Regions from separate parts of the Mesorhizobium sp. M0217 genome, predicted to be linked through region 1. Evidence: predicted binding sites of a transcription regulator. Region 1 holds the regulator's gene; each other region holds the start of a gene.

Evidence for each region. Region 1 encodes LexA, which represses DNA repair genes until DNA is damaged. Its sites were predicted from a motif close to TGTTCNNNNTGTGTTCNG; they were not measured.
Region 2: the regulator LexA is predicted to act here: its motif matches at 4,567-4,584, upstream of NKJ18_RS22130 (ImuA family protein).
Region 3: the regulator LexA is predicted to act here: its motif matches at 5,204-5,221, upstream of recA (recombinase RecA).
Region 4: the regulator LexA is predicted to act here: its motif matches at 2,381-2,398, upstream of NKJ18_RS27710 (helicase-related protein).

What each region holds. Positions count from the first base shown of each region.
Region 1 covers NZ_JAMYSN010000005.1:168,949-176,142, reverse strand. Annotated here, with positions in the region: gene arr (NAD(+)--rifampin ADP-ribosyltransferase) at 1-375, shown strand, start outside; gene NKJ18_RS11765 (ComEC/Rec2 family competence protein) at 482-2,938, shown strand; gene lexA (transcriptional repressor LexA) at 2,932-3,714, opposite strand; gene NKJ18_RS11755 (GntR family transcriptional regulator) at 3,920-4,684, opposite strand; gene kynU (kynureninase) at 4,852-6,099, shown strand; gene kynA (tryptophan 2,3-dioxygenase) at 6,204-7,040, opposite strand; gene NKJ18_RS11740 (AMP-binding protein) at 7,037-7,194, opposite strand, start outside.
Region 2 covers NZ_JAMYSN010000015.1:78,012-85,205, forward strand. Annotated here, with positions in the region: gene NKJ18_RS22105 (response regulator) at 1-583, opposite strand, end outside; gene NKJ18_RS22110 (DUF4153 domain-containing protein) at 588-2,126, opposite strand; gene NKJ18_RS22115 (HpcH/HpaI aldolase/citrate lyase family protein) at 2,715-3,596, shown strand; gene NKJ18_RS22120 (DUF1737 domain-containing protein) at 3,636-3,842, shown strand; gene NKJ18_RS22125 (metallopeptidase family protein) at 4,006-4,428, opposite strand; gene NKJ18_RS22130 (ImuA family protein) at 4,607-5,653, shown strand; gene NKJ18_RS22135 (DUF6504 family protein) at 5,595-7,073, shown strand; gene NKJ18_RS22140 (error-prone DNA polymerase) at 7,070-7,194, shown strand, end outside.
Region 3 covers NZ_JAMYSN010000012.1:68,879-76,072, forward strand. Annotated here, with positions in the region: gene NKJ18_RS19560 (cysteine desulfurase) at 1-913, shown strand, start outside; gene NKJ18_RS19565 (SUF system Fe-S cluster assembly protein) at 935-1,321, shown strand; gene sufA (Fe-S cluster assembly scaffold SufA) at 1,427-1,807, shown strand; gene NKJ18_RS19575 (GFA family protein) at 1,957-2,454, opposite strand; gene NKJ18_RS19580 (TfoX/Sxy family protein) at 2,538-2,861, shown strand; gene NKJ18_RS19585 (pseudouridine-5'-phosphate glycosidase) at 3,065-3,982, opposite strand; gene NKJ18_RS19590 (carbohydrate kinase family protein) at 4,053-4,997, opposite strand; gene recA (recombinase RecA) at 5,280-6,383, shown strand; gene alaS (alanine--tRNA ligase) at 6,655-7,194, shown strand, end outside.
Region 4 covers NZ_JAMYSN010000027.1:11,437-18,630, reverse strand. Annotated here, with positions in the region: gene NKJ18_RS27710 (helicase-related protein) at 1-2,225, opposite strand, end outside; gene phbB (acetoacetyl-CoA reductase) at 2,921-3,646, opposite strand; gene NKJ18_RS27700 (acetyl-CoA C-acetyltransferase) at 3,776-4,960, opposite strand; gene phaR (polyhydroxyalkanoate synthesis repressor PhaR) at 5,263-5,877, shown strand; gene NKJ18_RS27690 (GNAT family N-acetyltransferase) at 5,922-6,293, opposite strand; gene NKJ18_RS27685 (rhodanese-like domain-containing protein) at 6,426-6,845, opposite strand; gene ftrA (transcriptional regulator FtrA) at 6,935-7,194, shown strand, end outside.

The DNA.
Region 1 (7,194 bases):
CATGGTACCCGGGCGGATTTGAAACCCGGGGATCTGCTGAGCGTCGGCCACCCTTCCAATTTCAGAGGTAAACCACTGTCATGGATCTATTTCACCCAGACACTGGAAGCCGCCATCTGGGGAGCAGAGCTTGCAACGGGTGACGGTCGTCAAAGGATTTACATCGTAAAGCCGACGGGGTTTTTTATGGATGACCCTAACCTGACCGACAAAAAATTTCCCGGTAATCCGACGAAATCCTACCGCTCCCGTGATCCGTTGCTCATCCTGGGTGAACTCGGTGAATGGCAGGGTCATACACCGGAACAATTGAAGGCAATGCACGATGGGCTTGCTCGCCTGAGGGCGGAGGGCCGGGATATGATTGAGGATTGAGCGTCCTTGGCGGGTCAATTCCGGCGCGGTGGACGCGACCGCACGGACTTTCGCGCTTTGCGCGTTCATGTAGCATAGGAGGTCTGGGGCGCAAGGGGCAGACCTGATGGCTGGACGTGGCCGGGGCACGAAGGAAGGCGAAGGCGCCGAGGCAGGCGTCAGCGAACGCTCGCTGTTTGCCGATAGTCCCTATGCCGAGCCGCTGCCCCTCGCGCTGCCTGAGCCGCATCCCGGCATAGCGCCCGCGCTGCCCGGTGACGCGTTGCCGGCGCAAGTCACAGCGCCCGGATCTATCGCCCGACTGCGCAGACGGCTTCGCCGCCCGTCATGGCCCGCGCTCCGCCGCAGCCTTGCCGTGGCCGCCAACACGGAGCTCGACCGGGGCGTCGCCTTCCTGCTGGTCCCGGTTTTCCTGGCAGCCGGCGTCATCGTCTACTTCTCGCTGGCCGGCGAGCCGGGCTTTGCGCAGCCAATCGCCATTGTGGTGCTGGCGACATGTTGCGCTGTCGCCACGCGATCGCGGCCGAGGACGCATCTGTTCTGCATGGCCGCGATGCTGTGCGCGCTCGGCGTCGTCGCCGCCAAGGTCGAGACCTGGCGCGCCGGAACGCAGATGCTCGGCTCCGAGATTCAGACACGGCTGACCGGCCGCGTCGTCAGTCTCGAACAGATGGAAAGCGGCCGCATCAGGCTGACGCTCGACGTGGTTTCGACCGCTTACCCCGAGCTGCGCTACGCCCCGGAGCGGGTCAGGCTCTCGGCGCGGACCGTTCCCGCCGATATGACCGCCGGCTCCCTGATCACCGGCTATGCCAGGCTGTTGCCGCCGACCGGTCCGGTGCGGCCGGAGAGCTACGATTTCTCCTTCGACAGCTATTTCACCGGTATCGGCGGCAGCGGCTTCTTTCTCGGCAATCCGAAAACCATTGCTACGCAGGGACCGCCGCCGCTGACCGCACGGCTCTCCTCGGCAATCGAGAACGCGCGCGAAAACATTGCCGACCATATCAGGGGCAAGATCGGCGGCGCCGAAGGCGAGATTGCCGCGGCGCTGATTGTCGGCGTGCGCGCCGGCATCCCGGACGAGGTCAACGAAGCGATGCGGCGCACCGGCATCTACCACATCATCTCCATCTCCGGCCTGCACATGGCGCTGGTTGCCGGCACCATCATGGCGTTGCTGCGTGGCGCCTTTGCGCTGTTTCCCGTTTTCTCTTCGCGCCGGCCGGTGAAGAAATATGCGGCCGCGGCAGCGCTTGTCTCGATCGCCGCCTATCTCGTTATTTCAGGCGTCGTGGTTGCCGCCGAGCGCAGCTTCATCATGCTGGCGGTCATGCTTGTCGCCGTGCTGTTTGATCGCGCCGCACTCACCATGCGCAATCTGGCGATCTCCGCCATTGCCGTCATCCTGGTGTCGCCGCACGAGGTGGTCGGTCCCAGCTTCCAGATGTCGTTTGCCGCCACCGCCGCCCTTGTCGGCGCCTATGCCGGCTGGGCCGATTACCGCGCCGACAAGGTGAGAACGCCGCCGGCAAAGCGCTCCTTCGTCGGCTTCCTGTCGCGAAAATTCGCGCTGGCCATGGGCGGCCTCGCAATGACCTCGATCATCGCCGGCAGTGCAACCTTGCTGTTCGCCATCTGGCATTTTCAGCGTGTGTCGCCGCTCAGCCTGATCGCCAATCTGGCCGTGATGCCGATTGTTTCGTTGATCGTCATGCCCTTTGCCGTGCTCAGCGCACTGGCGATGCCGTTCGGCGCCGACGGGCCGTTCCTCTATGTGATGGGCAAAGGTCTGATGGCGATGATCGCTATATCGGCCTGGATTTCCGAGCGCTCGCCGGTCGACGCCGTCGGGCTGATCTCCATCCGCTCGGTGCTGTTGGTGGCGGTCGCCCTCGTCATCGCCACCATGGCCACCACCTGGCTCAGGTTGGCGGCCGTGCCTTTCGCGCTGGCCGGCCTGTTGACGGTGCCGCAGGTGCTTACGCCAGACGTGCTCATATCCGAGGATGCGCATCTGGTGGCCATGCCGATCGGTGGCGGCGAACTCGCCCTCAACCGCGAACGCTCCAACGAATTCACCACGGACAATTGGAAACGGGCGCTGTGGGCCGAAACCATTATCCCACCTGAGATTTTCGAGGCAACAGATACGCGGTTCGATCTCGATCCGCTCGATCTGCCGCCCGGCTCGCCCTTCTATTGCACCGGCGATCTCTGTATCGCCCGGCACCCTTCCGGAGCCATTGTAGCGCTTGCGAAAGACCGCAAGACGGCGCGGCCGGCCTGTGCCTTCGCGAGCCTGATCGTCATCGATGACGCCACCGCCTACAATCCGTGCCGCGACCCGCTGGTGCTGGTCGTGACGAAGAAACAGCTGGCCCGCGACGGCAGCGCCGCCGTCTTCTTCGATCCGCAATCGGCAGCTGCAGCGCCAACCATCCGCTTCGCCGTCGACAAGCCGTATCGCCCCTGGCACGAGCAACGCCGCTTCTCCCGCGAAGCGCGCGGCCTGCCGCCTTACAACCAGCGTGAAAAGTACAAACCCAAGCCGGCTCAGTAGCGCCGGATCAATCCGACAAGCTTGCCCTGCACCTTCACCCTGTCCGGTCCAAAAATGCGGGTCTCGTAGGCCGGGTTGGCGGCTTCCAGGGCGATCGAGGCGCCCTTGCGGCGGAAGCGTTTCAGGGTCGCTTCCTCATCGTCGACCAACGCCACCACGATCTCGCCGGGGCTGGCTGTGTCGGCATTGCGGATGATGACCGTGTCGCCATCGAAAATGCCGGCCTCGATCATCGAATCGCCCTTGACCTCGAGCGCGTAGTGTTCGCCGCCCATGATCATATCGGGCGGCACCGAGATCGAATGGGTCTGATGCTGGATGGCGTCGATCGGCACGCCGGCGGCGATGCGTCCCATAACCGGGATTGAAATCGCGGAAACGGCATCGTCATTGCCGGCCGACATCGAACGCGACGGCGAGCCCGGCTTGATCTGGCGGCCGAGACCGCCTTGGCCCAACGCGCCTTGTCCTTGGCCGCCTTGCCCTTGGCCGGTTTGACCAAGACTGCCCTGAATGATGCTCGGCGAAAACTTCCTCGCCGCATTGAGGCCTGGTGCGATCGAGTCGGGCAGCCGCAGCACTTCCAGCGCGCGCGCCCGGTTCGGCAGCCGGCGAATGAAACCGCGCTCCTCAAGCGCCGTGATCAGGCGGTGGATGCCGGACTTGGAGGCGAGGTCGAGCGCTTCCTTCATCTCGTCGAAGGACGGCGGGATTCCGCTCTCCTTCAGGCGTTCATGGATGAACATCAGAAGCTCATGTTGTTTGCGCGTCAGCATCGCGGCCCCCAAGGGTTCTGAAACCAGAATCAGAAAAAACAAACCCAGAACAAACACTATCTGTTCCAGTTGTGTTCCGCAACCTTTTAAAGTTTAATGAATGTGTTGACGTTTTGTTCAGCGTAACGTTCGGCGCTGCGAGCGCCGCCTGCGCCCAGTTGCCAGCAACGGGGTGAAACGAAGACAAAGTGCCCTGCGTCGTCGGCTACGATCGCCGCTTCCTTTTCGGACGGGGCTGCGCAGCATCCGCGCGGGGTTCTCTCTGGGCATAGACCCGCAGCGTGTAGCCGATGTGAGCGGTCATCAGAGTTTTCGCACGTTCGACGTCGCGATCGAGGGCCGCTTCCATCAGGGCGGTATGGTGTTCGATCGCCACGGCGTCGCGCAGGGCCGCCACGGCCTTCCGGTGTCCGTCCGTGCGGCCGGCGGCGGCGCGCAGCGTCGGGGCCAGACCCAGAAAGCGGTGATGGCGATGCAATTGGTCGGAAATCGTTGCATTGAAGCGCAGCAGCCAGCTGGATGTCGCGGCACTGAGCAGCGCCGCATGGAAGGCATCGTGTTTTTCGTACCACGCGTCGACCGCATCATCCGATGGATCGTCGAGAACAGACCCGCACCGTGAGAGACGATAGTGGGCGGCAACGACCGCGTCTTCCCACTCACGGTCGCCCTTCTCGATCGATTCCACCAGCAGGGGCAGTTCGACCACCAGCCGCGCACGCGCCAAATCCTCGAGCTCCGCCCGAGAGACGGGAGCGACCGCAAACCCGCGGTTGCTGATGGCGGTCACAAGCCGTTCCGCCTCCAGCCGCGACAGCGCCTCGCGCAACGGCGTCCAGCCGATGCCGTAGGTGTTGCGCAGCGTGCTCAGCTTCAACGGCGCGGCAGGCGCCAGCCGGGTCGCAAGAATATCGCGCCTGAGCAGGCGATAGGCCGCTTCCGTCTTCGAGGTCTGCTCGTCATCCAGCATCGTGATCCATCAGACATAAACGCTCGGCGGATCATTATATATCAAAGCCTTTCAATGGGTGAATTATATATAATGTTTGACAGTTCAAGGGCGACCACTCAAGATCGCCGGCATGTTTGGGCGGCAGGCTCCGCCGCGCGCGTTTGTCCATGGAGGGGCGCCGGATCATGAGCACGACACCCGATCTCGCTACAATAGAAGCAATGGATGCCGCCGATCCGCTGCGCTCCATGCGCGAACGCTTTGTCTTGCCGCAAGGCGTGATTTATCTCGACGGCAATTCCCTGGGCGCCGCGTCAGCGGTCGTCTTCAGCGAACTGCAGCAGGCCGCCACGCAGGAATGGGCGCACGACCTCATTCGCGCCTGGAACACCGCCGGCTGGTTCAACATGCCGGTGGAACTCGGAGATCAGCTCGGGCGACTGATCGGCGCGGCTGATGGGCAGACGGTGGTCTGCGACACAACCTCGATCAACATCTACAAGCTGCTGCACGCAGCGCTCGGCATGCGGCCGGATCGGTCGGTCATCGTTGCCGAGGGCGACAGTTTCCCGACCGACCTCTACATGGCCGAAGGCGTCGCCTCGACCCGGCCGGGAACGCGGCTGCGGCTGGAGGGAGTCGACGCGGCCGCAATCGAGGAGCTGATCGACGACAGCGTTGCCGTCATCCTGGTCAACCACGTCAACTACAAATCCGGCCAGTTGCGCGACATGGCGGCGCTGACGCGCAAGGCACATGACGCCGGCGCGCTGATCATCTGGGATCTCTGCCACACGGCCGGCGCCTTGCCGGTCGAACTTGACCGTGCCAATGCCGATTTCGCCGTCGGCTGCACCTACAAATACCTCAATGGCGGCCCGGGCTCGCCAGCCTTCATCTACGCGGCCGAGCGCCACCATGACGATGCCCACCAGCCGCTCAGCGGCTGGTGGGGCCATGCGCGGCCCTTTGCCTTCGAGCAGGGCTTTGCCGTCGGCAGCGGCATTCGCCGCTTCCTGTGCGGAACGCAGCCGGTGCTGTCGATGCGGGCGCTCAAGGGCGCGCTCGATATCTGGAACGACGTCGATATGGCGGCGGTGCGCAGAAAAAGCATCGCGCTAACCGACCTGTTTATCCAGCTCGTCGAAGCCAGATGCGGCGCCTACGGGCTTGAACTGGAAAGTCCTCGCGACGGCAGCCAGCGCGGCAGCCAGGTGTCGTTCCTCCATCCGCATGGCTATCAGGTGATGCGCGCGCTGATCGAGCGCGGCGTGATCGGCGATTTCCGGGCGCCGTCGACCATCCGTTTCGGCTTCACGCCGCTGTATGTCGGATATGGCGATGTCTGGCAGGCGGTCGAAGTCCTGGAGGATATTCTGCGCACCGGCGCCTGGCAGGACGCCCGCTTCGCGGTGAAGACCGCGGTCACCTGAGGAACTAGAGCAATTTCAGGAAAAGTGTGAAGCGGTTTTCCGTCCGAAATTGCGTCAATCAAAGAGCTAGAGCATTTCGCCGTTTCCGTTAAACGTGAAATGCTCTAGAGCCGGGTGCGGACCGTCCAGAGCTCCGGAAACAGCACGACCTCCAGCATCTTCTTCAGATAGGAGGCGCCTGAGGTGCCGCCGGTGCCGCGCTTCAAGCCGATGATGCGCTCGACCGTTGTGACGTGGTTGAAGCGCCAGCGGCGGAAGTAATCCTCGAAGTCGACCAGCTTCTCGGCCAGTTCGTAGAGCATCCAGTAGCGCTGCGGGTCGCGGTAGACGGTTTGCCAAGCAGCCAGCACGTCTTCGTTCTCACCGCGCGTCTCGCGCCAGTCCGTGCGCCCGGCATCGGCGCCGATGTCGAAGCCATTGCGCGCCAAAAGCAGAAGCGCCTCGTCGTACAGCGACGGCGTGGCCAGGATCGCTTCCAGCCTGTCCGTAAGATCGCGCCGGTGCTTGTGCGGCCCGAGCATGGCTAGGTTGCGGTTGCCGGCCATGAACTCGATGGCGCGGTACTGCCAGGACTGGAAGCCCGAGGATTGGCCGAGCGCGTCGCGAAACTCGGTGTATTCGCTGGGCGTCATCGTGCGCAGCACGTCCCAGGCATTGTTGAGCTGCTCGAAGATGCGCGCGACACGCGACAGCATCTTGAAACTCGGTTCGAGGCGGTCGGCGCGGATCGAGCGGATCGCGGCGCCGATCTCGTGGAGGGCCAGTTTCATCCACAATTCGGATGTCTGATGCTGGATGATGAACAGCATCTCGTCATGGGCCGAAGACAGCGGCGCCTGCGCATCGAGCACCTTGTCCAGCTGCAGATAGTCGCTGTAGGACATCCGCTCCTTGAACGACATCTGCGCGCCATCGGACGCCGGATCGTTCGGCTTAATCAATTGCTCTTCTCCGCGCGCAACCGGAAGCGCTGGATCTTGCCGGTCTGGGTTTTGGGCAAGGCGTCGATGAACTTCACCGAACGCGGATATTTGTAGGGCGCGATCGTTGCCTTGACGTGGTCCTGCAGGCGTTTGACGGTCAATGCGTCCGGCG
Region 2 (7,194 bases), on a different contig from region 1:
TACGGTCGGCGACATGGATGTTGGCGGCATAGGCGCTGGCGACCACCAGGTCGCGGCCCAGCACATGCGCCGGCCGCGCCAGAAATCCTTTCAGGATCGAGAATTCGATCGCCGTCAGCGCCAGCGCCTTGCCGTCGAAACTGGCGCCGTGGCTGGCCGGCACCAGGCTGAGCTTGCCATGCGCAAAGTTCTTGTCATCGGCGGGGTCCGGCGCCACCGGGCGGGCGCGGTGCAGGATGACGTTGACGCGCGCCACCAGCTCGCGCGGGCTGAACGGTTTCGTCACATAGTCGTCGCCGCCCATTTCGAGCCCGAGGATGCGATCGATCTCCTCGTCTCGCGCCGACAGGAACAGTATCGGCACATCGGAGCGCTGCCTCAGCCGCCGGCAGACTTCCAGCCCGTCCATCTCCGGCATGCCGATATCGAGCACGACGAGGTCGGGCTCGCGGCCTTCGATCGCCTGCAGGGCGGCTGCGCCGTCAGCGACGGCCTGCGTCTTCATCCCGGCCCTCTCCAGCGCAAAGCAGATGATCTCGCGAATGTGCGGATCGTCGTCGGCGACCAGGATCTGATGCGGCATGGATCTAACGGTCCGGCACTGAAGGTTGCGAGGGCTGGGTAGGTGGAGGAAGCACGAGCGGACCTCTCTTGTCGAGAACCTGCAGGAGCCTCCAGCCGCGAAAGCTCCAGGCGCGCCACTGCTTCTGCTCGGCGATAGTGTCGTCGATCATCATTTGGTCGGCCAGACAGGTGGTTTGGTTTCCGAATTGGTGCATGTAGAGGCGGTCCAGCGCCGGCATGGCGGCAGCGCCAAGCGAGCGCAGATATTCGGTATCGATAGGCGTGCCGTCGCCGGTCATTTCAAGGGAATGGTCGACATTGAAGTTGGCGATCGCTGCGGCGAAGTTGATGAAGCAGCAGGCATAAAGCGTCGCAGATAACGTCGCAAGATTGGCGGAGAGCAGCCATTCGTTGGATTTTCCAAGCGCGATGCGGGCAATGATCAGTACAAGCCCTGACGCCACCAACCCCATCCAGACGAAGGCGGCGATGCGCCAGTAGGTCAGTGCATAGACGCCGATATAGAGATCGAGCCTGAGAATCGACGAGATGACCAGCACGATGTTCTGTGCCACCCAGGCATAGACCAGCCGGCGGATCAGCGGATCGCCTGAGGTTTCGCTGCCCGGCCGCAGCGCCGCCAGCACGAAGCCGGCGGCCAGCAGCGCGGTGGCGATCAGCGGATACGCGCCGCGATGGGCATAGGCGGCATAGCTCAACCCGTCGGGAAGGGCGACCCCGCCCCAGAGATAGGCGGCGTCGAGCCCGGTCTGCAGCGCAAACAGGGCATTGAAGACGATCAGCGCGCGCAAGATCGCGGCCTTGCCGAAGACGACGGCCTCGATCGTTGTCGCTGGTTTAGTCGCGGCCGGTGCGGCCACAGCTGCAGGCGGCGTCAAAGGTGGAAGGCGGCGTGGAAGGCGGCGCGGGAAACGCGGCAGGCGAGGCCGCAGGAAAGCCCAGACGCCGGCGAGCACGAACAGCCAGAAGACGATCCGCGCCAGTTGGATGAGATCGAGCAGCTTCATCAGGTCGATCAGCGACAGCCAGTATTCGATGACCGGATTGGCGGCGCCGAACAAGAACAGGAACACCGCGCCCAGCGTCACCGGCATGACCCAGACGATGATGGACGCCAGGCGGATGCGGCGGCCGCCAAGCCGGCGCACCGTGCGGCGCCATTGGAAAAAGTCACGGATAAGGCGCAGCGGCGCCGCCAGCAGGAACAGCGCGACCTGGCCGGCAATGCGGGCGATGCCGTGCCGCAGCCGCCCGGACAGGGACAGCGCAAACACCACCAGCGACACGACAGCTATCGCCACCGACAGCGGGCTGACGTTCTCGGCCAGCGGCAGCAGCGCGACGAACAAAGCGGCCGGCTTGAGCCAGGGTCGGGTGGAATTCAGCGCGGCAGGATGCACAGCGACCACCGCGCCGGCGATCAGGATGGCAAACAGCAGGACAGTGATCCCGGCGGGCTGGCCATAGAAGAAAAAATCCGCCAGGGCGACGAGCAGGACGGCGATGCCGAAGCGGCTGGAAAAGCTTGCAAACGATGTCATGCGCGGATTTTCCTGATGGGCTGGGTCCGCTCGGCCGGTGGGCGGATAAAAGGGAGCAGGCTCGCTTCCAGGTAAGGGCGGGCCTCCGCCCGGGGCGGATCGACCAACCACCAGCTTTCGCTGCGCAGGCGATAGGGCAAGGACCAAAGGTGAGCGTTTCGCTGTTGCATGCCGCTGTTGTCGCGGGCTCGCATGGAAACGGCGGGGCGGAGCGGAGGAGGTTTTCCGCAGGGATGTGCAGTTTTCGTGCAGGACCTGCGCTTCCAGCCAGGCTCCTTTTTCCTCTCCCTCCGGAGGGGGGAGAGGTGGCTCGGCGAAGCCGAGACGGAGTGGGGGAACCACCTGGCAATCGCCGCGAACGGACATCGGAAGGGCACTGAGCGCATTGCTCGCGTTGCGCCCAAGGGTCGACCCCCACTCCGTCGAGCTTCGCTCGACACCACTCCCCCGCTCGACGGGGGAGAGGAAAGGCCCCCCTTCCGCAACTGCTGCGGGACGGGCGGGGCAGCGCAAGCTTTCGCAGTTGGCTCGTCATCAGGTACCGGTCGGACGCTTGCCTCACCCGCCCCCACGCGGCATAGATCGGCCATGACAAGCGAACCTTACCGCCCGCGCCGCTCGGTGCTTTACGTCCCCGCCTCCAACGACAAGGCGCTGGCCAAGATCGCGACGCTGGCCTGCGATGCCGTGATCATCGACCTCGAAGACGCCGTCGCGCCCGCCGACAAGGTCGCCGCGCGGGACAAACTGGCCGGCATTTTCGCCAGCCGACCGAAACGCCGCTGCGAGATGATCGTGCGCGTCAACGCGCTGTCCAGCGAATGGGGCACTGAAGACCTGCTCGCCGCGGCAAAATTCGAGCCCGACGGCATCCTGTTGTCCAAGGTCGCCACGCCGCGCGATATCCTCGAAGTCGGCGACGTGCTCGACGACAATTTTGCCCCCGACAGCGTCAAGCTCTGGGCGATGATCGAGACGCCCAAGGCCATGCTCAACATCGGCGCCATTGCCGAACTCGGCCGCGACCCGGCCTCGCGCCTAGCTTGTTTCGTGGCCGGAACGAACGATCTGGTCAAGGAAACCGGCATTCTGGCGACGCCCGACCGCCGCTATCTTGTGGCCTGGCTGATGCAGATGGTGCTGGCGGCGCGGGCCGGCGGCATCGACATGCTCGACGGCGTCTCCAACGATTTTCGCGACCTCGACGCGTTTGCGCGCGAATGCACGGAAGCCGCTGCCATGGGGTTCGATGGCAAGACGCTGATCCACCCCGCCCAGATCGAAACCGCCAACCGCGCCTTTGCACCCGCGCCCGAAGCTCTCGCCGAGGCGCGCGCGGTGAAGCATGCCTTCGCCTTGCCGGAAAATGCCGGCAAGGGCGTGATTGCTCTGAACGGCAGGATGGTCGAGCGGCTGCACCTGGCGCAGGCCGAGAAATTGCTGGCGAAGGCCGCCGCCATCGGCGCATGATCCGCCCCGAAAAGACGAACTCACGACAGGATCTGACCCATGAGACTTTACCGCTTTTTGTCCGCCCCCGACGATTCAACCTTCTGCCACAAGGTGACCGCGGCGCTGAACAAGGGCTGGCACCTGTACGGCTCGCCGACCTACGCCTACGACAAGAAGACCAAATCGATGCGCTGCGGCCAGGCGGTGGTGAAGGATATCGACGGCCAGGAATACGGGCCGGATACCAAGCTGAGCGACTGGTAGGCTTTGCCAGGCACGGACGCAGGCTGTGTCGAGATTCAGGTCAGGCCGAGCCGAGAACAGTGGTTTCCGAGAACCGGAGCGGAGCGTACTTGAAGTACGCGAGCACCGGAAGCGCAGGAAGCTGCCGTTCGCAGGCCGGCTTCACCTGAATATCGGCGCAGCCTTACTCCGCCGCCTCTTCGAGCTTCTCCATATCGTCGTCCGACAGGCCGAAATGGTGGCCGATCTCGTGGATCAGCACGTGGGTGACGATGTCGCCCAGCGTCTCCTCATTCTCGGCCCAGTAGTCGAGGATGGCGCGGCGGTAGAGGGTGATGCGGTTCGGGCCTTCGCCGGTCTGCGGGTTCCAGCGCTCGGCGATGCCGCGGCCCTCGAACAGGCCAAGCAGGTCGAACGGCGTCTCCAGCGACAGATCGTCCATGATCTCGTCGGTCGGGAATTCGGCGATCATGATGACGATCTCGCCGGTCAGCTTGCGAAAATCGTCCGGCAGATGCGCGTACGCCTCCAGCGCCAGAAACTCCATCTCCTCGATCGAGGGCGAGAGTTCGTCATGCCAGGTGCGGGTCTTGTAGATGCGGGCCATGCTTTGTCCTTTGATCCCGGCATATAGGCTTTCCCTCCGGACTCGGCAATGAAGCGGTAATTCCATGACGTCAATGGCTATAGAGGAATAAATTCCTTCTGACTCCGCTTGACTCTTCCGGCACCCTCTGGAATCTATAGGAACATAACAGGAACAGTTGTGAAAGAAATTGACCGTCATGGCGACATCAGCCGTGGCGCGGGAGACTGTTTTTGCCCTGCGCCGCCAGATCGCGAAGATCGAGGGAACGCTGCCCGAGCGCCTGGCCGCGCCGGCTGGCGAGGGGCTGCGCGCGGGTCCTGGCCTCGACGCCGCGCCTGAACCCGATGCCGATGTCACCATCATCCGGCGCGGGCTTGCCGTGGCTTCGCCGGATGCTTTCCTGGCCACCGGCGTCGAGCGCCTCGATGCGGCGCTGAGCGGCGGCCTTCCGAAAGCCGCCTTGAGCGAAATCCATGGCCTTGAGACCCGCAATGCCGGGGCCGTCGCCGGCTTTGTGCTGTCGCTTGTCAGCCTGATCCTCAAGGGCCAGCCCTTGCCCGTGCTGTGGATCGGCACATCGGAGATTTTTCGCGAGGCCGGCTTTCCCTATGCCAGGGGATTGCAGGGCATGTTCGGTATCGCACCGGAGCAATTGCTGTTTTCCGAGGCGCCGAAACTCACCGATGCGCTGTGGGTAGCCGAGGAGGCCGCGAAGATGACGGCGCTCGCCGCAATCATCCTCGAAATCCGTGGCAGCCCGCAGCGGCTCGACCTCACCGCGACGCGCCGGCTGCACGCGCGCGCCCAAAACGCCGGCCGGCCGGTGTTCCTGCTGCGCCAGGCCGGCGAAGCCGAGCCGACCGCCGCACCGGTGCGCCTCATCGTGTCGGCTGCACCAGCGGCGAGCCGCCGGACGATCGCCGGGTCGCTCGCCGGCTCGATCGGCCGGCCTGCCTTCACCGTCAGCATCGGCAAGAGCCGCACCGCTCTGCCTGGACAATTCACACTGGAGTGGAACCCCGATGAACACGCATTCGAAGAAAGAAAGCCCCGCGAAAAACGGGCAGAGAATTCTGTCGCTGTGGTTCCCGCATCTGGCGGCAGAACGGATCCTGCGCCAGCGCCTGGGACGGTCGTGGCGTTCCCGGCCTTCGGATCATCTGCCGCCATCTCACCCACCGCTCGTGATCAGCCATCGCGACCGCAACGCCCAGCGCATATCGGCCCTCGACGAGCGGGCTGAGGCGCTGCATCTGAAGCCTGGCATGGGCATTGCCGATGCGCGCGCCATGCATCCCTCGATCGACGTCGTCGAGGCCGATCCGGACGCCGATCGCCGGCTGCTCGAAGGCCTCGCCGACTGGTGCGATCGCTATACGCCGCTGGTGGCGCTCGACGGTACTGATGGCCTTTATCTCGACGTCACCGGCTGCACGCATCTGTTCGGCGGCGAGCGCGCCATGCTGGACGACATCCTTGCGCGGTTTTTCCAGCAGGGTTTCGATGTCCGCGCCGGGTTGGCCGCGACGCCGGGTGCAGCCTGGGCGGCGGCGCGCTTCTGCGGCAACCGCATCTTTGTCTCCGGCGAGGAGGAAGCGCTGCTCGCCCCCTTGCCGCTGGCGGCACTGCGCATCGAGGCCGATATCCGCGCCAGCTTGGAAAGCGTCGGCCTGCGGACCGCCGGCGCGGTCATGGCAGCGCCGCGCGCGCCGCTCGCCCGTCGCTTCGGCGCGACCTTGCTGTTGCGTCTTGACCAGGCGCTCGGCCGCCTCGACGAGGCGGTATCGCCGCGCCTGCCGGTGGCGCCCCTTTCAGTCGAACGCCACCTGGCCGAGCCGGTCGTGCTGACCGCCGAGATCGAACGGCTGGTGCTCTTGCTGGCGGTGACGCTGAAGGCCGATCTCGAACGCCGCGGCGAAGGCGCAAGGATGCTGGCGCTGCTGTTGTTTCGCGTCGACGGCGCCGTCAGCCGCATCGCTGTCGGCACCTCGCGTCCGCTGCGCGAACCCAAGCTTATCCAGCGCCTGTTCCATGAGCGGCTGGCCGCGCTCGAACAGGACATCGATGCCGGCTACGGCTTCGACCTGGTGCGGCTTTCGGTGCTGGCGGCCGCCGGCTTCGACATGCAGCAGGCCGATTTGACCGGCGAGACCGAGGATGATGGCGCCGACATGGCACTCTTTGCCGACCGCATCCGCGCCAGGCTCGGCGATGCTGCTGTGCTGAAGCCGATTGCCGTCGAGAGCCATCTGCCGGAGCGCGCGGTCGCCACCATCCCGTTCTCCGAAGCGCCACAACGCAAAGCACCGCCCAGGAAGCCGGGCTCGAAAGACGCGCCGCGCGCAACCATCTTCCCGCCGGAACGGCCGATCCGGCTGTTCCGTTCGCCCGAGCCGATCGAGGTGCCGGCCACCGAAATGCCTGAGGGTCCGCCGATGAATTTCCGCTGGCGCTGCGCGCTCTACCGGGTCGCGCGCGCCGAGGGGCCGGAACGCATCGCGCCGGAATGGTGGCGTGAAACGTCAAGCGATCCGCTCACATCGACGCGTGACTATTTCCGGATCGAGGATGCCGACGGCCGCCGCTACTGGCTCTACCGGCAAGGCCTCTATGGCAACCCGCAGGTGCCGCCGCGCTGGTTCATGCATGGGGTCTTCGCATGAACGCGCTGACCGTCATCCCCTATGCGGAATTCGGCATCCAGTCGAACTTCTCCTTCCTGCGCGGCGCCTCCAAGCCGGAGGAGCTGGTGGTGGCGGCCAAATTCCTCGGCTTTTCCTCGAT
Region 3 (7,194 bases), on a different contig from region 1:
CGGCTATGGCATGCCCAATATCGGCGCGGGCGACGAGATCGTGCTGTCGATCATGGAGCACCACTCCAACATCGTGCCGTGGCATTTCATCCGGGAGCGGCAGGGCGCCAAGCTGGTCTGGGTGCCGGTCGACGATCTCGGCATCTTCCACATCGAGGAATTCGAAAAGCGGCTGACCGACAAGACCAAGCTCGTCGCCATCACGCATATGTCGAACGCGCTGGGCACGGTAACCCCGATCAAGGAGATCGTGCGCATCGCGCATTCGCGTGGAATTCCCGTACTTGTCGACGGCAGCCAGAGCGCCGTGCACATGCCGATCGACGTGCAGGATCTGGATTGCGACTTCTTCGTCTTCACCGGTCACAAGGTTTACGGGCCGTCCGGCATCGGCGTGCTTTACGGCAAGAAGGATATTCTCTCGGCCATGCGCCCTTTCATGGGCGGCGGCGAGATGATCGAGGAAGTGACGGAAGACGTCGTCACCTACAACGAGCCGCCGCACCGCTTCGAGGCCGGCACGCCGCCGATCGTCCAGGCGATCGGGCTGGGTACAGCATTGGAATACATGGAAAAGATCGGCCGCGAGCGCATCGCCGCGCACGAGGCCGACCTCAAGACCTACGCGCACGAGCGGCTGCGCGCCATCAACTCGCTGCGCATCTTCGGCGACGCGCCGGACAAGGGCGCCATCATTTCCTTCGAATTGCAGGGCATTCATGCCCATGACGTGTCGATGGTGATAGACAGGCAAGGTGTTGCCGTCCGCGCGGGCACCCATTGCGCCCAGCCGCTGTTGAAACGCTTTGGCGTAACCTCCACATGCAGGGCATCGTTCGGCATGTATAATACCAGGGCCGAAGTCGACGCTTTGGCCGATGCGCTGGAAAAAGCGCGCAAGTTCTTCGGGTGACAGGTTCTTTGGATGACGACCATGGATGATGCGAGCCACACCACCGCGCCGGAAGCGGCCGTCAATCCGGTGGTTTCCGCCTCGGCAATTCCCGCCGACGAGCTGGCGCGGCTGACCGACGACATCGTCTCGGCGCTGAAGACGGTCTATGACCCGGAAATACCGGCCGACATCTATGAGCTCGGCCTCATCTACAAGATCGACATCGAGGACAACCGCGCGGTCAAGATCGACATGACGCTGACCGCGCCCGGCTGTCCGGTGGCCGGCGAAATGCCCGGCTGGGTGGAAAACGCCGTCGGCGCCGTCGAAGGCGTCTCCGGCGTCGAGGTCAACATGACCTTCGACCCGCCCTGGTCGCCCGACCGCATGTCGGAAGAGGCGCAGGTGGCGGTGGGCTGGTACTAGGTTGACTGAGGTTGGTGCACTTGCACCAGTGGTAAAACTTCACCATTTTAGGTGAGGAATCATTCGGCAGGCCTTGAACCTGCATGGAATGGAAGAGGAAAAAGAATGGGACGCTTCGCCGTCATCACGATGACCGAAAAGGCCGCCGACCGGGTGCGCGAGATCGTCGCCACGCGCGACAATGCGCATGGCATTCGCCTCGGCATCAAGAAGGGCGGCTGCGCCGGCATGGAATACACGGTCGACCTGGTGACCGAGCCCAATACCAAGGACGACCATATCGAACGCGACGGCGCGCATGTCTATGTCGCGCCCGAGGCTGCCCTTTTCCTGTTCGGCACCGAGATGGATTTCGAGCAGACGACGCTGCGCACCGGCTTCACCTTCCACAACCCGAACCAGAGTTCGGCCTGCGGCTGCGGCGAATCCGTCGAACTGAAGCCCGCCGACCTGAAGGCGCTGGCTGAGGCGCGCGCTTCGGCCTGATCTTCCTTCTCCCCGTTCACGGGGAGGTGAGGAATGGTCCACGCAGCGGGCGAAAAGCCAATTGCTTGGCTTTTCGAATGACGAACGGCCCGAAGGGCCGGATGAGGGGCAGCGCTGACCATCGGAAGTCGCGCTCCGCGCCTCCCTGCTTACTTCACCCACATCTTCGTCCGCTTGTGCCAGTCGGCGATCGATTCCTCGGGATAGACGTCGAAGACCTTGTCCTTCTTGCCGATCACCGGCTCGACCCAACTCGCCTTGTATTTCAACATCAGATGCACCTTCTCCGGCGGCTTCGGCAACTCGCTGTCGATTGCCGAGGCGAAGGGGTGGACCAGGTCCGGCCATGTCGGATCGTAGAGCCAGAGCGCCGAACCGCACTTCTTGCAGAAATTGCGCTCGCCCGTCGAAATCTCACACTTTGGATGCTCGTCGTCCGCGATCTCGGCCTGGTAGACGCCGAGATTGCGCTTGCCCTTGATTTTCAGCGTCTTGTAATCGGCGCCGAGATTGATGGCGAAGCCGCCGCCGCCCTGCTGCTTGCGGCAGATCGAGCAGTAGCACAGCATGAACGGCACCGGCGTGTTGCTCTCCACCTCGAAATGGACGGCATCGCAGCGGCAGGATCCCTTGAGCAGCAGCGGCATGACAGAACTCCGACGGATGGCTCTCAACTTGCCAGCATGGTTTTTGGTTGCAGCCATGGCAAGCCCGGTGACATGATTGCGGCATGGACAATGAACGCATCGAAGAGCTGTTCGAAGGCCTCGGCCCGGTCAGTATCCGAAAACTGTTCGGCGGCAAGGGTATCTATTTCGACGGCGTCATCGTCGCTATCGTGCTGCGCGGCGAATTGCTGCTCAAGGCTGACGAGCAAAGCGCGCCCGACTTCGAAGCCGCCGGCTGCAAGCAATGGACCTATACCGGCACCCGCCACGGCAAGCTGGTCGCGATGCCGTACTGGAGCATTCCCGACGACGCGTTTGATGATCCTGACGAGATGAGGGTGTGGGCGCGCCGGGCGTATGAGGCGGGACGAAGGGCGGGGAAGTGAACCGGGACCGCCGCGTTTCTTCCCACCCCCCTCTGTCCTGCCGGACATCTCCCCCGCAAGGGGGGAGATCAGTTGTCACATTGGCCTTCGCCAATCACCAACGTTGAAAATGGGAGCCTGCGGCTAAGCTGTTAATCTCCCTCCTTGCGGGGGAGATGGCCGGCAGGCCAGAGGGGGGTGCTGTCCCGCCGACGTAGGCGATCCTACAGCGCCGTCGCAATCTTCGCCGCCAACCGCGCATTGTTCTCGACCAGCGCGATGTTGGTCTTCAAGCTCCGGCCGCCGGTCAGTTCGAGGATTTTGCCCAACAGGAACGGCGTCACCGCCTTTCCGGTCACATTCTGCACTTCCGCCGCCTTCTGCGCGGCCTCGATATAGCCGGCCATCTCGTCGGCCGGAATTTCATCGTCCTGCGGCACCGGGTTGGCGATCAGCATGCCGCCGACCAGGCCAAGTGCCGCCCTGGTCTTGTAGAAATGCGCGATCTCTTCCGGTCTGTGCAGGGTCAGCGGCGCGCGGAACGGCGAATGCCGCGACCAGAAGGCCGGCATCGTCTCGCAGCCATGGCCAATCACCGGCACGCCGCGCGTCTCCAGCACTTCAAGCGTCTTTTCGATGTCGAGGATCGCCTTGGCGCCGGCCGAGACGACGATGACCGGCGTGCGCGCCAACTCGTCGAGATCGGCCGAGATGTCGAAGCTCTTTTCCGCGCCCTTGTGGACGCCGCCAATGCCGCCGGTGGCGAACACCTTTATCCCGACCATGTCAGCGGCGATCATGGTGGCGGCGACCGTGGTGCCGCCGGTGCGGCCTTGCGCCACCGCAAAGCCGAGATCGGCGCGCGACAGCTTCATGGCATCGCCGGTCATGGCCAGCGACTCGCGCTCGCCGTCGGACAGTCCGATCTTGATGCGGCCGGCGACCACGGCGATCGTCGCCGGCACCGCGCCATTGTCCAGGATTATCTTTTCGACATTGGCGGCCATGGCGCCATTGTCGGGGTAAGGCATGCCATGGGTGATGATGGTGCTCTCCAGCGCCACGACCGGGCGGCCAGCGGCGAGCGCCTCGGCCACGGGCGCGTGGAGGTCGATCAAGGGGCGGGCGCTTTGCGGTGTCATGATGGTCTCCGATCCGGAGATCCGCGCGTCCGCTTGGACGTCGCGCTCCGGCAATGGCAATTGGCCGCCCTCATGCCATTTCCTGCGCGTCGGGCACAAGAGCCAGTGCCTCGGTGAAGGTCGCGGCGGTGAAGGCCGGCACGGCATCCGAACTTTCGATGGCGAGCGTCGCCGCGGCAACGCCTTCGCGGAGGGCCTGGCGCAATGCCAGGCCGCGCAGCAGGGCAGCGATGGTGGCGCCGGCCAGCGCGTCGCCGGCGCCGGTGACGTCGGCGACTTTTCTCGGCGCCGGCGGCAGGATAGAGAAGGCGCCGGCTTCGTCGAATCCCAGCACCGGCCCGTCGCCCGCCGTCACCACGCCACTGGTGAGGCCGCTGCAGCGCAGTCCGTCGACGGTCTCGCGCTCGGTGGCATTGGCATCGACGCCGGCCAGCACCATGGCCTCGCGCCGGTTCATGAAGACCTGCGCGAGTTCCTTCAGCACCGGTATCAGCCGCACCACCTTGGCCGGCGAAATGGCAATGGCGAACACCGGCTTGCCGGCGGCGACCCCCACCAGCCGCTCCAGCGCCGTTGATGGCAGATTGGCGTCGCAGAGCACCGCATCGGCCTCGGCGACCACCTCGCGCACCTTGGAGCGGCGGATCTGCTTGGGGAACGCCAAATCGTAGAGCGCCATGTCGGCAAAGCCGGTGATCAGCTCGCCATCCCTGTCGATCAGCGCGGTGTAGCTCGGCGTCGTGCGGTCGAGGAAAACCGCCGACAGGTCGGCAATGCCGGAGTCGGCGATGGCGCGCGCAACCGTCTCGGCCGAGGCATCGCCGCCGCGCACCGACAAAAGCGAGGCCGAGACGCCGCGCCGCACCAGGCTGCGCAGCGCGTTGAAGACGCCGCCGCCGACATCCTCGCGCATCGTGCCGGGGTTGGACGCCGCGGGCACGTACGTGCCCGACACCTGGCCGCGGCGATCGATATGGGCGCCGCCCACCGCCAGTATCTTTGCTGATTTCACCATGCCGGCGATATGACCTTTGTTTTTCGAACCGGACAAGCGCTAGGCTGTGCGACGGAGCTTCGCAGGCGAGCCGGCGATTCGGCCGATCGAAACAGCCGGAGCATCTGGCCCAATGGTGGATACATCCGGAAACGAAACCATGAGACAAAAAAAGAACAGATCCGGATAAAGATTGCTTTTCAGATATTTGACCCCTCTTGCCAAACGAGAACAAAAGTAGTACAAAATGGGCAGGGATTACGGATTGTCCGGCCTTCATTGACGACCAAGGGGTGATGTATCATGGCTCAGAATTCTTTGCGGCTTGTAGAGGACAAAGCGGTGGACAAATCAAAGGCTCTGGACGCGGCGCTGTCGCAAATCGAGCGCGCCTTCGGCAAGGGCTCGATCATGCGGCTTGGCGCCAACGAGCAGGTCGTCGAGATCGAAACCGTGCCGACCGGATCGCTGGGCCTCGACATCGCGCTTGGCGTCGGCGGCCTGCCGCGCGGCCGCATCGTCGAGATCTACGGGCCGGAAAGCTCGGGCAAGACGACACTGGCGCTGCACACAGTTGCCGAAGCCCAGAAGAAAGGCGGTATCTGCGCCTTCGTCGATGCCGAGCACGCACTCGATCCGGTCTATGCCCGCAAGCTCGGCGTCGATCTGGAAAACCTCTTGATCTCGCAGCCGGACACCGGCGAGCAGGCGCTGGAAATATGCGACACGCTGGTGCGTTCAGGCGCCATCGACGTGCTGGTCGTCGATTCGGTGGCGGCGCTGACGCCGCGCGCCGAAATCGAAGGCGAGATGGGCGATTCTCTGCCCGGTCTTCAGGCGCGTCTGATGAGCCAGGCGCTGCGCAAGCTGACCGCCTCGATCTCGCGCTCCAACACCATGGTCATCTTCATCAACCAGATCCGCATGAAGATCGGCGTCATGTTCGGTTCGCCCGAAACCACGACCGGCGGCAACGCGCTGAAATTCTACGCTTCGGTGCGCCTCGACATCCGCCGCATCGGCTCGGTCAAGGACCGCGACGAGGTCGTCGGCAACCAGACCCGCGTCAAGGTCGTCAAGAACAAGCTGGCGCCGCCCTTCAAGGTGGTCGAGTTCGACATCATGTATGGCGAGGGCGTCTCCAAGACCGGCGAACTGGTCGATCTCGGCGTCAAGGCCGGCGTGGTCGAGAAGTCGGGCGCCTGGTTCTCCTACAATTCGCAGCGTCTCGGCCAGGGTCGCGAAAACGCCAAACTGTTCCTGCGCGACAATCCCGACACGGCGCGCGAGATCGAACTTGCGCTGCGGCAGAATGCCGGGCTGATCGCCGAGAAATTTCTTGAAAATGGCGGCCCCGAGCGCGGCGAAAGCGACGACGGCTTCGAGGAAGAATCCGGCGCCATGTAGGGCACGGCCAGAGTTCGGCCATAAATCCAGTCTATTATCCGATGCTTAAGTAACCGAGTTCTTTAGTATTGCGTTTCAAACCGCTGGCCTTCGCGCCGGCGGTTTTCGTTTTTGGGCAGCGTGAAGCCGGCTTGGCAGTTGCCGGATTGGCCCAATTCCGTGTTTCTGGACAGGGTGGGGCGTGCCCGCTAAAAGGCCAAGTCGATCTTCTAAAAAGCAGAGACCAGTGTCCGCCGGCCGCGCCGGCGGTTTTCGCGAAAAGGCAGCAGTCATGAGTGGCGTGAACGAGATCCGGTCGACATTCCTCGACTATTTCCGCAAGGAGGGCCACGAGGTCGTGGCCTCGAGCCCGCTGGTGCCGCGCAACGACCCGACGCTGATGTTCACCAATGCCGGCATGGTGCAGTTCAAGAACGTCTTCACCGGCCTGGAGAAGCGGTCCTATTCGCGCGCCACCACTGCGCAGAAAAGCGTGCGCGCCGGCGGCAAGCACAACGACCTCGACAATGTCGGCTACACCGCGCGCCATCTGACCTTCTTCGAAATGCTCGGCAATTTCTCCTTCGGCGACTATTTCAAGGAGCGCGCCATCGAACTGGCCTGGAACCTGATCACCAAGGAGTTCGGGCTGAACAAGGACAAGCTGCTGGTCACCGTCTATCACACCGATGACGAGGCGGCCGGCTTCTGGAAGAAGATCGCCGGTTTCTCCGATGACCGCATCATCCGCATCCCGACCTCCGACAATTTCTGGGCGATGGGCGACACCGGACCGTGCGGGCCGTGCTCGGAAATCTTCATCGACCGTGGC
Region 4 (7,194 bases), on a different contig from region 1:
GCAAGCTTGTAGAAGCTCTTGTCGAAAGCAGGATCGATGACCACCGAGGTGCGGCCGGAAGCCAGTGCGTGCACCACGTCGCCAAAGCCCGGCTTGTCCTTGCCGTCGTTCTTCAGCGCCCACAACAGCGTAATCAGTCCGGCGGGCGCCGGCTTGATCAGCGCCGGCACGAAGACGTGGTAGGCGCCGAAGCGCACACCGAGCCGGCGCAAGGCGGCGCGACCCTCCTGGTCGAGCGACTTCATTTCCTCGGCGATGTCGCGGCGGTTGATGAGGCCGAAATGCTCGACGAGCTGGAAGGCGATGCCACGGCCGATGCCGGCGATCTGCTCGGCATTCTTCAAGTCGACCAGCGGCTTCAGCAGCGACTCGATCTGGAAATTGACGAAACGCTCGGCGCGCGCGGCGACCTTGTCTCGGGCGGGGCCGGTCAACTGCTCGTCGGCCAAAAGCACCAGGCGCGGCTTCAGCGCGTCCTCGCCGGCAACCAGCGTGCCGATCGGCGCGCCGATCCAGCGCAGCGTGCCGTCGGAGCCGAGCGCAAGGTCGCCATTGGCGCAGGCGCCGAAGCGTTCGGCACGCGCCTCGAACTCGGCGGCCAGCGCTTTTTGCGCTGCCGTACGCACGGCCTTGGCGTCTTCGCCGCCGGCGCTCTGGTCGGCGGTGAAGCGGAACCCTTGCAACTCGCCGACATGATGGCCTTCGACAAGGACGGTTCCGGTAGGACTGATTTCGGCTTCAGGCATTGTATTTTCTCTAAGGCGCCGCATGAGGACGGAAGTCCTGCGGTCTACAAACCGTTTCGTCAACCGCTCATGCAGCGCATCCGACAATCTGTCTTCGATTTCGCGCGTCTTTTCCCGCCAGTGTGCCTGATCGGCCAGCCAGCCCGGCCGGTTGGACACGAATGTCCAGGTGCGGATCTGCGCAATGCGGTGCGACAGCGTGTCGATGTCCCCCTCGGTCGTATCGGCGCGGCGCACCTGCTCGGCCATGTAGTTCTCGTCGACATGGCCGTGTTTGGCGAGGTCGGTGTAGATAGAAGCGATCAGGTCGGAGTGCTGGGCCGGCGCGATCTTGCGGTAGTCCGGCAACGCGCAGGCTTCCCACAGCAGCGCCACGCGCTTGGCATTGGTAGCCAGCGCGCGGATGTCCTCGTCGCGGGAGAGATGTTCGAGCGCCTGCGCATCGACCGCCGGCAGCGCCCGCGTCAGGCCTTCGACCGGCGCGTTGGTTTCGATCGAGCGCTTCAGCGCGTCGAGGCTGGCGAAGTCGAAATGCGCGGTGCGCCATTGCAGCACCTTCACCGGATCGAACTCGTGCCCCTCGATGCGCTTGACCAGTTCCTCGTCCAGCGGATCGACCTGGCCGGTGACGCCGAAGGTGCCGTCGCGCAGATGCCGGCCGGCGCGGCCGGCGATCTGGCCGAGCTCGGCCGCCGTCAGGTTGCGGTACTGGTAGCCGTCGAATTTGCGGTTCTGGGCGAAGGCGACATGATCGAGATCAAGGTTGAGGCCCATGCCGATGGCGTCGGTGGCGACGAGATAGTCGACGTCGCCTGCCTGGAACATTGCCACCTGGGCGTTGCGGGTGCGGGGCGACAGCGCGCCGAGCACGACCGCCGCTCCTCCTTGCTGGCGGCGGATCAGCTCAGCGATGGCATAGACCTCGTCGGCGGAGAAGGCGACGATGGCCGTACGCCGCGGCAGGCGGGTCAATTTCTTCGAACCGGCATAGGCCAGGTGCGACAGGCGAGGGCGCGTCACCACCGAGACGCCTCTCAGCAGCTTTTGCAGGATGCCATGCATGGTGGCCGCGCCGAGCAGCAGCGTTTCCTGGCGGCCGCGTAGGTGCAGGATACGGTCGGTGAAGATGTGGCCGCGCTCGAGGTCGCCGGCGAGCTGCACCTCGTCGATGGCGACGAAGGCAACGTCGGTCTCGCGCGGCATGGCTTCGACGGTGCAGACCGAATATTTCGCGCCGGGCGGCTGGATTTTTTCCTCGCCGGTGATGAGCGCCACCTTGTGGGCGCCGACCTTTTCGCAGACGCGGGCATAGACCTCGCGCGCCAGAAGGCGGAGCGGCAGGCCGATAATGCCGCTCTCATGCGCCACCATGCGCTCGATGGCGAGATGGGTCTTGCCGGTGTTGGTCGGACCCAGCACGGCAGTCACGTCGCGGCCCGACAGGATCAGCGGCTCGGTGTGTTTCGGCTGGATGTTCATCGGCCTGGAGATGAGGCTTTCTGCATCGTGTTGTCGGGAGCGCGCCTCGCGTGGCGCGTATGACAGGCGACACATAGGGATTTCAGGCGCGAAGCGAAAGCGGAATGTTCCGGCCGGCAATCCCACGGTTCGTCTTTGAGGTCTCAATTAACAGTTGGAACGAGTCTGGAACGAATCGGCGACGAATCAGTGACTCCGGTAGATTCAGCTTTTGTTCACGGCTACATGTGGATTTTGCGAGCCTGAGTCTCACCATATGATGAATCGCGGAAACTGGCCCGATTCCTGCAAGGCGACCATTGGCGTTAACCTTTGCCGGCGGGGCATCGTCGTGATCCGATACGCCTCGGCCAACATTATGAAATTGTTGAATTTTCTTAATCGGCCTTAACCATTTGCCGGTGATTTTCGGCCTTGGTCGTTAACGTTGCGCTCAAAGCCGGAACGAATCGGCTATGAATCAGCGATGGTGGGATTTTCCTGGTTTGTTCACCCCAACATGTTGTGTTATCCACAGCTTGTCCACCGAGAATTCACAGCTTGCGAACCGGGTTTTGCACAGGGCGCCTGGAAATCGTTAATCTTTGCGTGCCGGAACGGGTCATTGTCTAGCGCGCAGCCTGGGAACATCGCCGGCCGGCGATGAAAAAAACGGGCCATAAGCCGGCCCGTCCTACCGGGCGAAATGCTGTCGTTCAGGCGAAATACTGGCCGCCATTGGCTGTGATGGTCGAACCGGTGATGAAGCCGGCGTCTTCGGAAGCGAGGAAGACGACGCAACGCGCGATCTCTTCCGGTTCGCCGAGGCGGCCGACCGGAATCTGCGGGATGATGCGTTCATTCAGCACCTTCTCGTCGATCGCCTTGACCATCTCGGTGGCGATGTAGCCGGGGCAGATGACATTGACTGTGATGCCCGCGCGCGCGCCCTCCTGCGCCAGCGCCTTCGAGAAGCCGATGTCGCCGGCCTTTGCGGCGGAATAGTTGACCTGGCCGGCCTGGCCTTTCTGGCCGTTGATGGAGGAGATGGTGATGACGCGGCCGAATTTGCGGTCGCGCATGCCGCCCCACAGCGGATGCGTCATGTTGAAGACGCCAGACAGATTGGTGTCGATGACTTCCTTCCACTGCTCGCGCGTCAGCTTGTGGAACATGGCGTCACGGGTAATGCCGGCATTGTTGACCAGCACCGAGACCGGGCCGAGATCGGCCTCGACCTGTTTGATTCCGGCGGCGCAGGCGTCGTAGTCGGCGACCGACCATTTGTAGGTCTTGATGCCGGTTTGTGTGCTGAACTTCCCCGCTGCCTCGTCATTGCCGGCATAGTTGGCGGCAACGGTGTAACCGGCATTCTTCAGGCCGATCGATATGGCGGCGCCGATGCCGCGCGATCCACCGGTGACGAGCGCTACTTTGGTCATTGAAAGTTCTTCCTCCCTTTGGTCGGAAGAAGGGAATAGGGAGTAGGGAGTAGCGAGTAGGGATCGATATCCCGCCGCGCTGCTCCTTCTTCCCCATTCACTACTCCCTATTCACTACTCACTTCTCTTTCACAGCGCTTCCACGCACAGAGCGACGCCCATGCCGCCGCCGATGCACAGCGTGGCAAGGCCCTTCTTGGCGCCGCGGCGGCGCATCTCGAAAACCAGCGTGTTGAAGACGCGGGCGCCCGACGCGCCGATCGGATGGCCGATGGCGATGGCGCCGCCATTGACGTTGACGATCGACGTATCCCAGCCCATGCCCTTGTTGACGGCGCAGGCCTGCGCGGCGAAGGCTTCATTGGCCTCGACAAGGTCGAGGTCCTTGACCGACCAGCCGGCCTTCTCGAGCGCCCGCTTCGAGGCGGGAATAGGTCCGGTGCCCATGATCGCCGGATCGACGCCGGCCGTCGCCCATGAGGCGATGCGCACCAGCGGGGTGATGCCGCGCCTTGTGGCTTCAGCCTCGCTCATCAGCAGCGCGCCGGCGGCGCCGTCATTGATGCCCGACGCGTTGGCGGCGGTCACGGTGCCGTCCTTGTCGAAAGCCGGCTTCAGCTTGGACATGGCGTCGATGGTGGCGCCGTGGCGGATGTACTCGTCCTGGTCGACGACAGTGTCGCCCTTCCTGCCCTTGATCGTGAAGGCGACGATCTCGTCCTTGAACTTGCCGGCCTTCTGCGCGGCCTCGGCCTTGTTTTGCGAGGCCAGCGCAAACTGGTCCTGGTCGTCGCGGGTGATCTGGAACTGGCGGGCGACGTTCTCGGCGGTGTTGCCCATGTGGTAGCCGTTGAAGGCGTCCCACAACCCGTCCTTGATCATGGTATCGATCATCTTGTAGTCGCCCATCTTGACGCCGGCGCGCAGGTGCTCGGCGTGCGGCGACAGCGACATCGATTCCTGGCCGCCGGCGATGATCACAGTCGCGTCGCCGGCGGCGATCTGCTGCATGCCGAGCGCGATGGCGCGCAGGCCAGAGCCGCAAACCTGGTTGAGCCCCCAGGCGGTGGTCTCCTTGGGCAGGCCGGCATTGATCGACGCCTGGCGGGCGGGGTTCTGGCCCTGCGCGGCGGTCAGCACCTGGCCGAGAATGACCTCGTCGACTTCACCCGGCTCGACGCCGGCGCGCTCCAAAAGCTCCCTGATGACGACGGCGCCAAGTTCATGCGCCGGGGTGGCGGCGAAGGCGCCGTTGAAAGAGCCGACAGCCGTGCGTGCGGCGCTGGCAACGACGATTGAATTGGAAGCGGACATTTTTCTCTCCAGACTTCGAGGTGTCGTGTTCTTGGGGGCTTGTTGGGACTTTTCTTGCCCGTTCCACACCCCAAGTCAAACCGGAAATGGGCATGCCGGCCAAGCGCCGCAAGCAGGGCGTGAGCGGCCGGCGGGATCGCCCAACCTTTGCTGCGCAGCATAATTGGCCGGCCATGCAGCAATAAATGATGCCGCACTGCACAAAGCGCTTGGAATTATAGAGCTTTTGCGCATATCCTTAAAAATGGCGCAATCGTTACCGGCGGCTTACTCAGGCGCGCCGGTGTCCCGGGAGGATGCTGATGGCCGCGAAAGACGACCCTATCATTATCAAGAAATATGCCAATCGCCGGCTCTACAACACCGGCACCAGCACCTATGTGACGCTCGAGGATCTGGCCGAGATGGTCAAGAAGGGCGAGGAGTTCACCGTCCAGGACGCCAAGACCGGTGACGACATTACCCATCCGGTGCTGACGCAGATCATCTTCGAACTGGAGAACAAGGATGGGCAGAACATGCTGCCGATCCCTTTCCTGCGTCAGCTGATCGCTTTCTATGGCGACCAGATGCAGCAGATCGTGCCGAGCTTCCTCGAACAGTCGATGATGGCCTTCTCCAAGGAACAGGAGCGGTTCCGCGAGCAGATGAAGGGCGCGATCGGCAAGTCGCCGCTTGATGTGATGAAGATCGCCACGCCGATCAAGGCGCTGGAAGAGCAGACACGCCGCAACATGGAAATGTTCCAGAACGCGATGCGCCTGTTCACGCCGTTCCCGACCGCCGCCACAAATGCTGCGGCCGCGGCTGCACCCGAGCCGGCCCGCAAGGATGTCCCGGAAAAGAGCGGCGACGACCTTCAGGAACTGAAGCAACAGATCGCCGCCATGCAGCGCAAGCTTGACACCATGTCGTAAGCGACCGCTGCATGATCGAACGCCTCAGTTTGGTGAGGCGGCTTTTACGGGTCGATTTTCAGCTGCCACGGTTCCCAGATATCGTCGGGCTGGCCGTCGAGCGAGCGGTAGAAGGCTTTGGCCGGCGAGTTGGATTTCAGCACCGTCCATTTGATGGCGGAGGCGCCAATGCTCAAAGCGTGTTGGCGAAGCTGTTCAACAAGCGCATGGCCGACCCCCATCCCGCGCGTCGCTTCAGTGACGTAGAGTTCCTTCAGCCAGACAACCGGCTTCAGGTCGTAGGTCCAGGGGATGAGGTAGTGGACGGCGATGCCGACGATCACGCCCTCTCGCTCCGCCACCAACACGCCGCCGGGGCGATGGTCCCAGCCCGTGCTCGAGGAGGTTCGCTTCGGTGACGCGAAGCTTGTCGTCATAACCCTCGAAGACAGCTAGCGCCCGCATGAGGGCGAGCACCGCACCGACATCCTGGCGCTCGAATGGACGAATTCTAACCATGGCCTTCTGCATGCTTGCCCAGTCTTCAAGGCCGACCATTTCGCGTGGCCTCACGCGTGCAAGACACCGGGCTCCTTGCCTGAAGCGAAAGGAAGGTCCTCGTCCTGCCAACCGGTTATGCCGCCGATCATGATCTTCACGGGACGACCGAGGCTGGCCAGCTTGAAGGCCGCCTGATCCGCGCCATTGCAATGCGGTCCCGCGCAATAGACGACGAACAGCGTCTTTTCGGGCCATTGCACCATCCGCCCGGCCGATATTTCGCGGTGCGGCAGATGCAGCGCGCCCGGCACATGGCGGCGTCCATAGGCTTCCGGCGAACCGACCACATGCAGGAGAACAAAGTCCGGCTCTCCGGCACGCAGTGCGGCGGCGACGTCGGAACAGTCGGTCTCGACGGAAAGCCGGCGCAGAAAATGGTCGCGGGCGATATTCGGCGATGCCGCCGGAATGTCTGTCACGTGGCTCATCCTCGTATCTCCATTGCTGATGCGACGGAGAGATAAGACAGGAAGCAGGGCGATTGCAGCTGGCAGCTTTGCCATATATCGTCAAGATCATGCCATCCTCTGCCAATCCGCGCCCTGCCAACCCTCTTGTCGTTGCCGTTGCCTATGACGGGCTGTGCACGTTCGAGTTTGGCGTGGCGGTTGAGATCTTCGCCTTGCCCCGGCCGGAAATGGGTGAGGATTGGTACCGTTTTGCCGTTGCCGGGATCGATGGCGGTGAAATGCGCGCGCTGGGCGGCGTGCGTATTGTTGCCGACGGCGGGATCGATCTGATCGGCCAGGCCGGCACGGTGATCGTGCCGGGATGGCG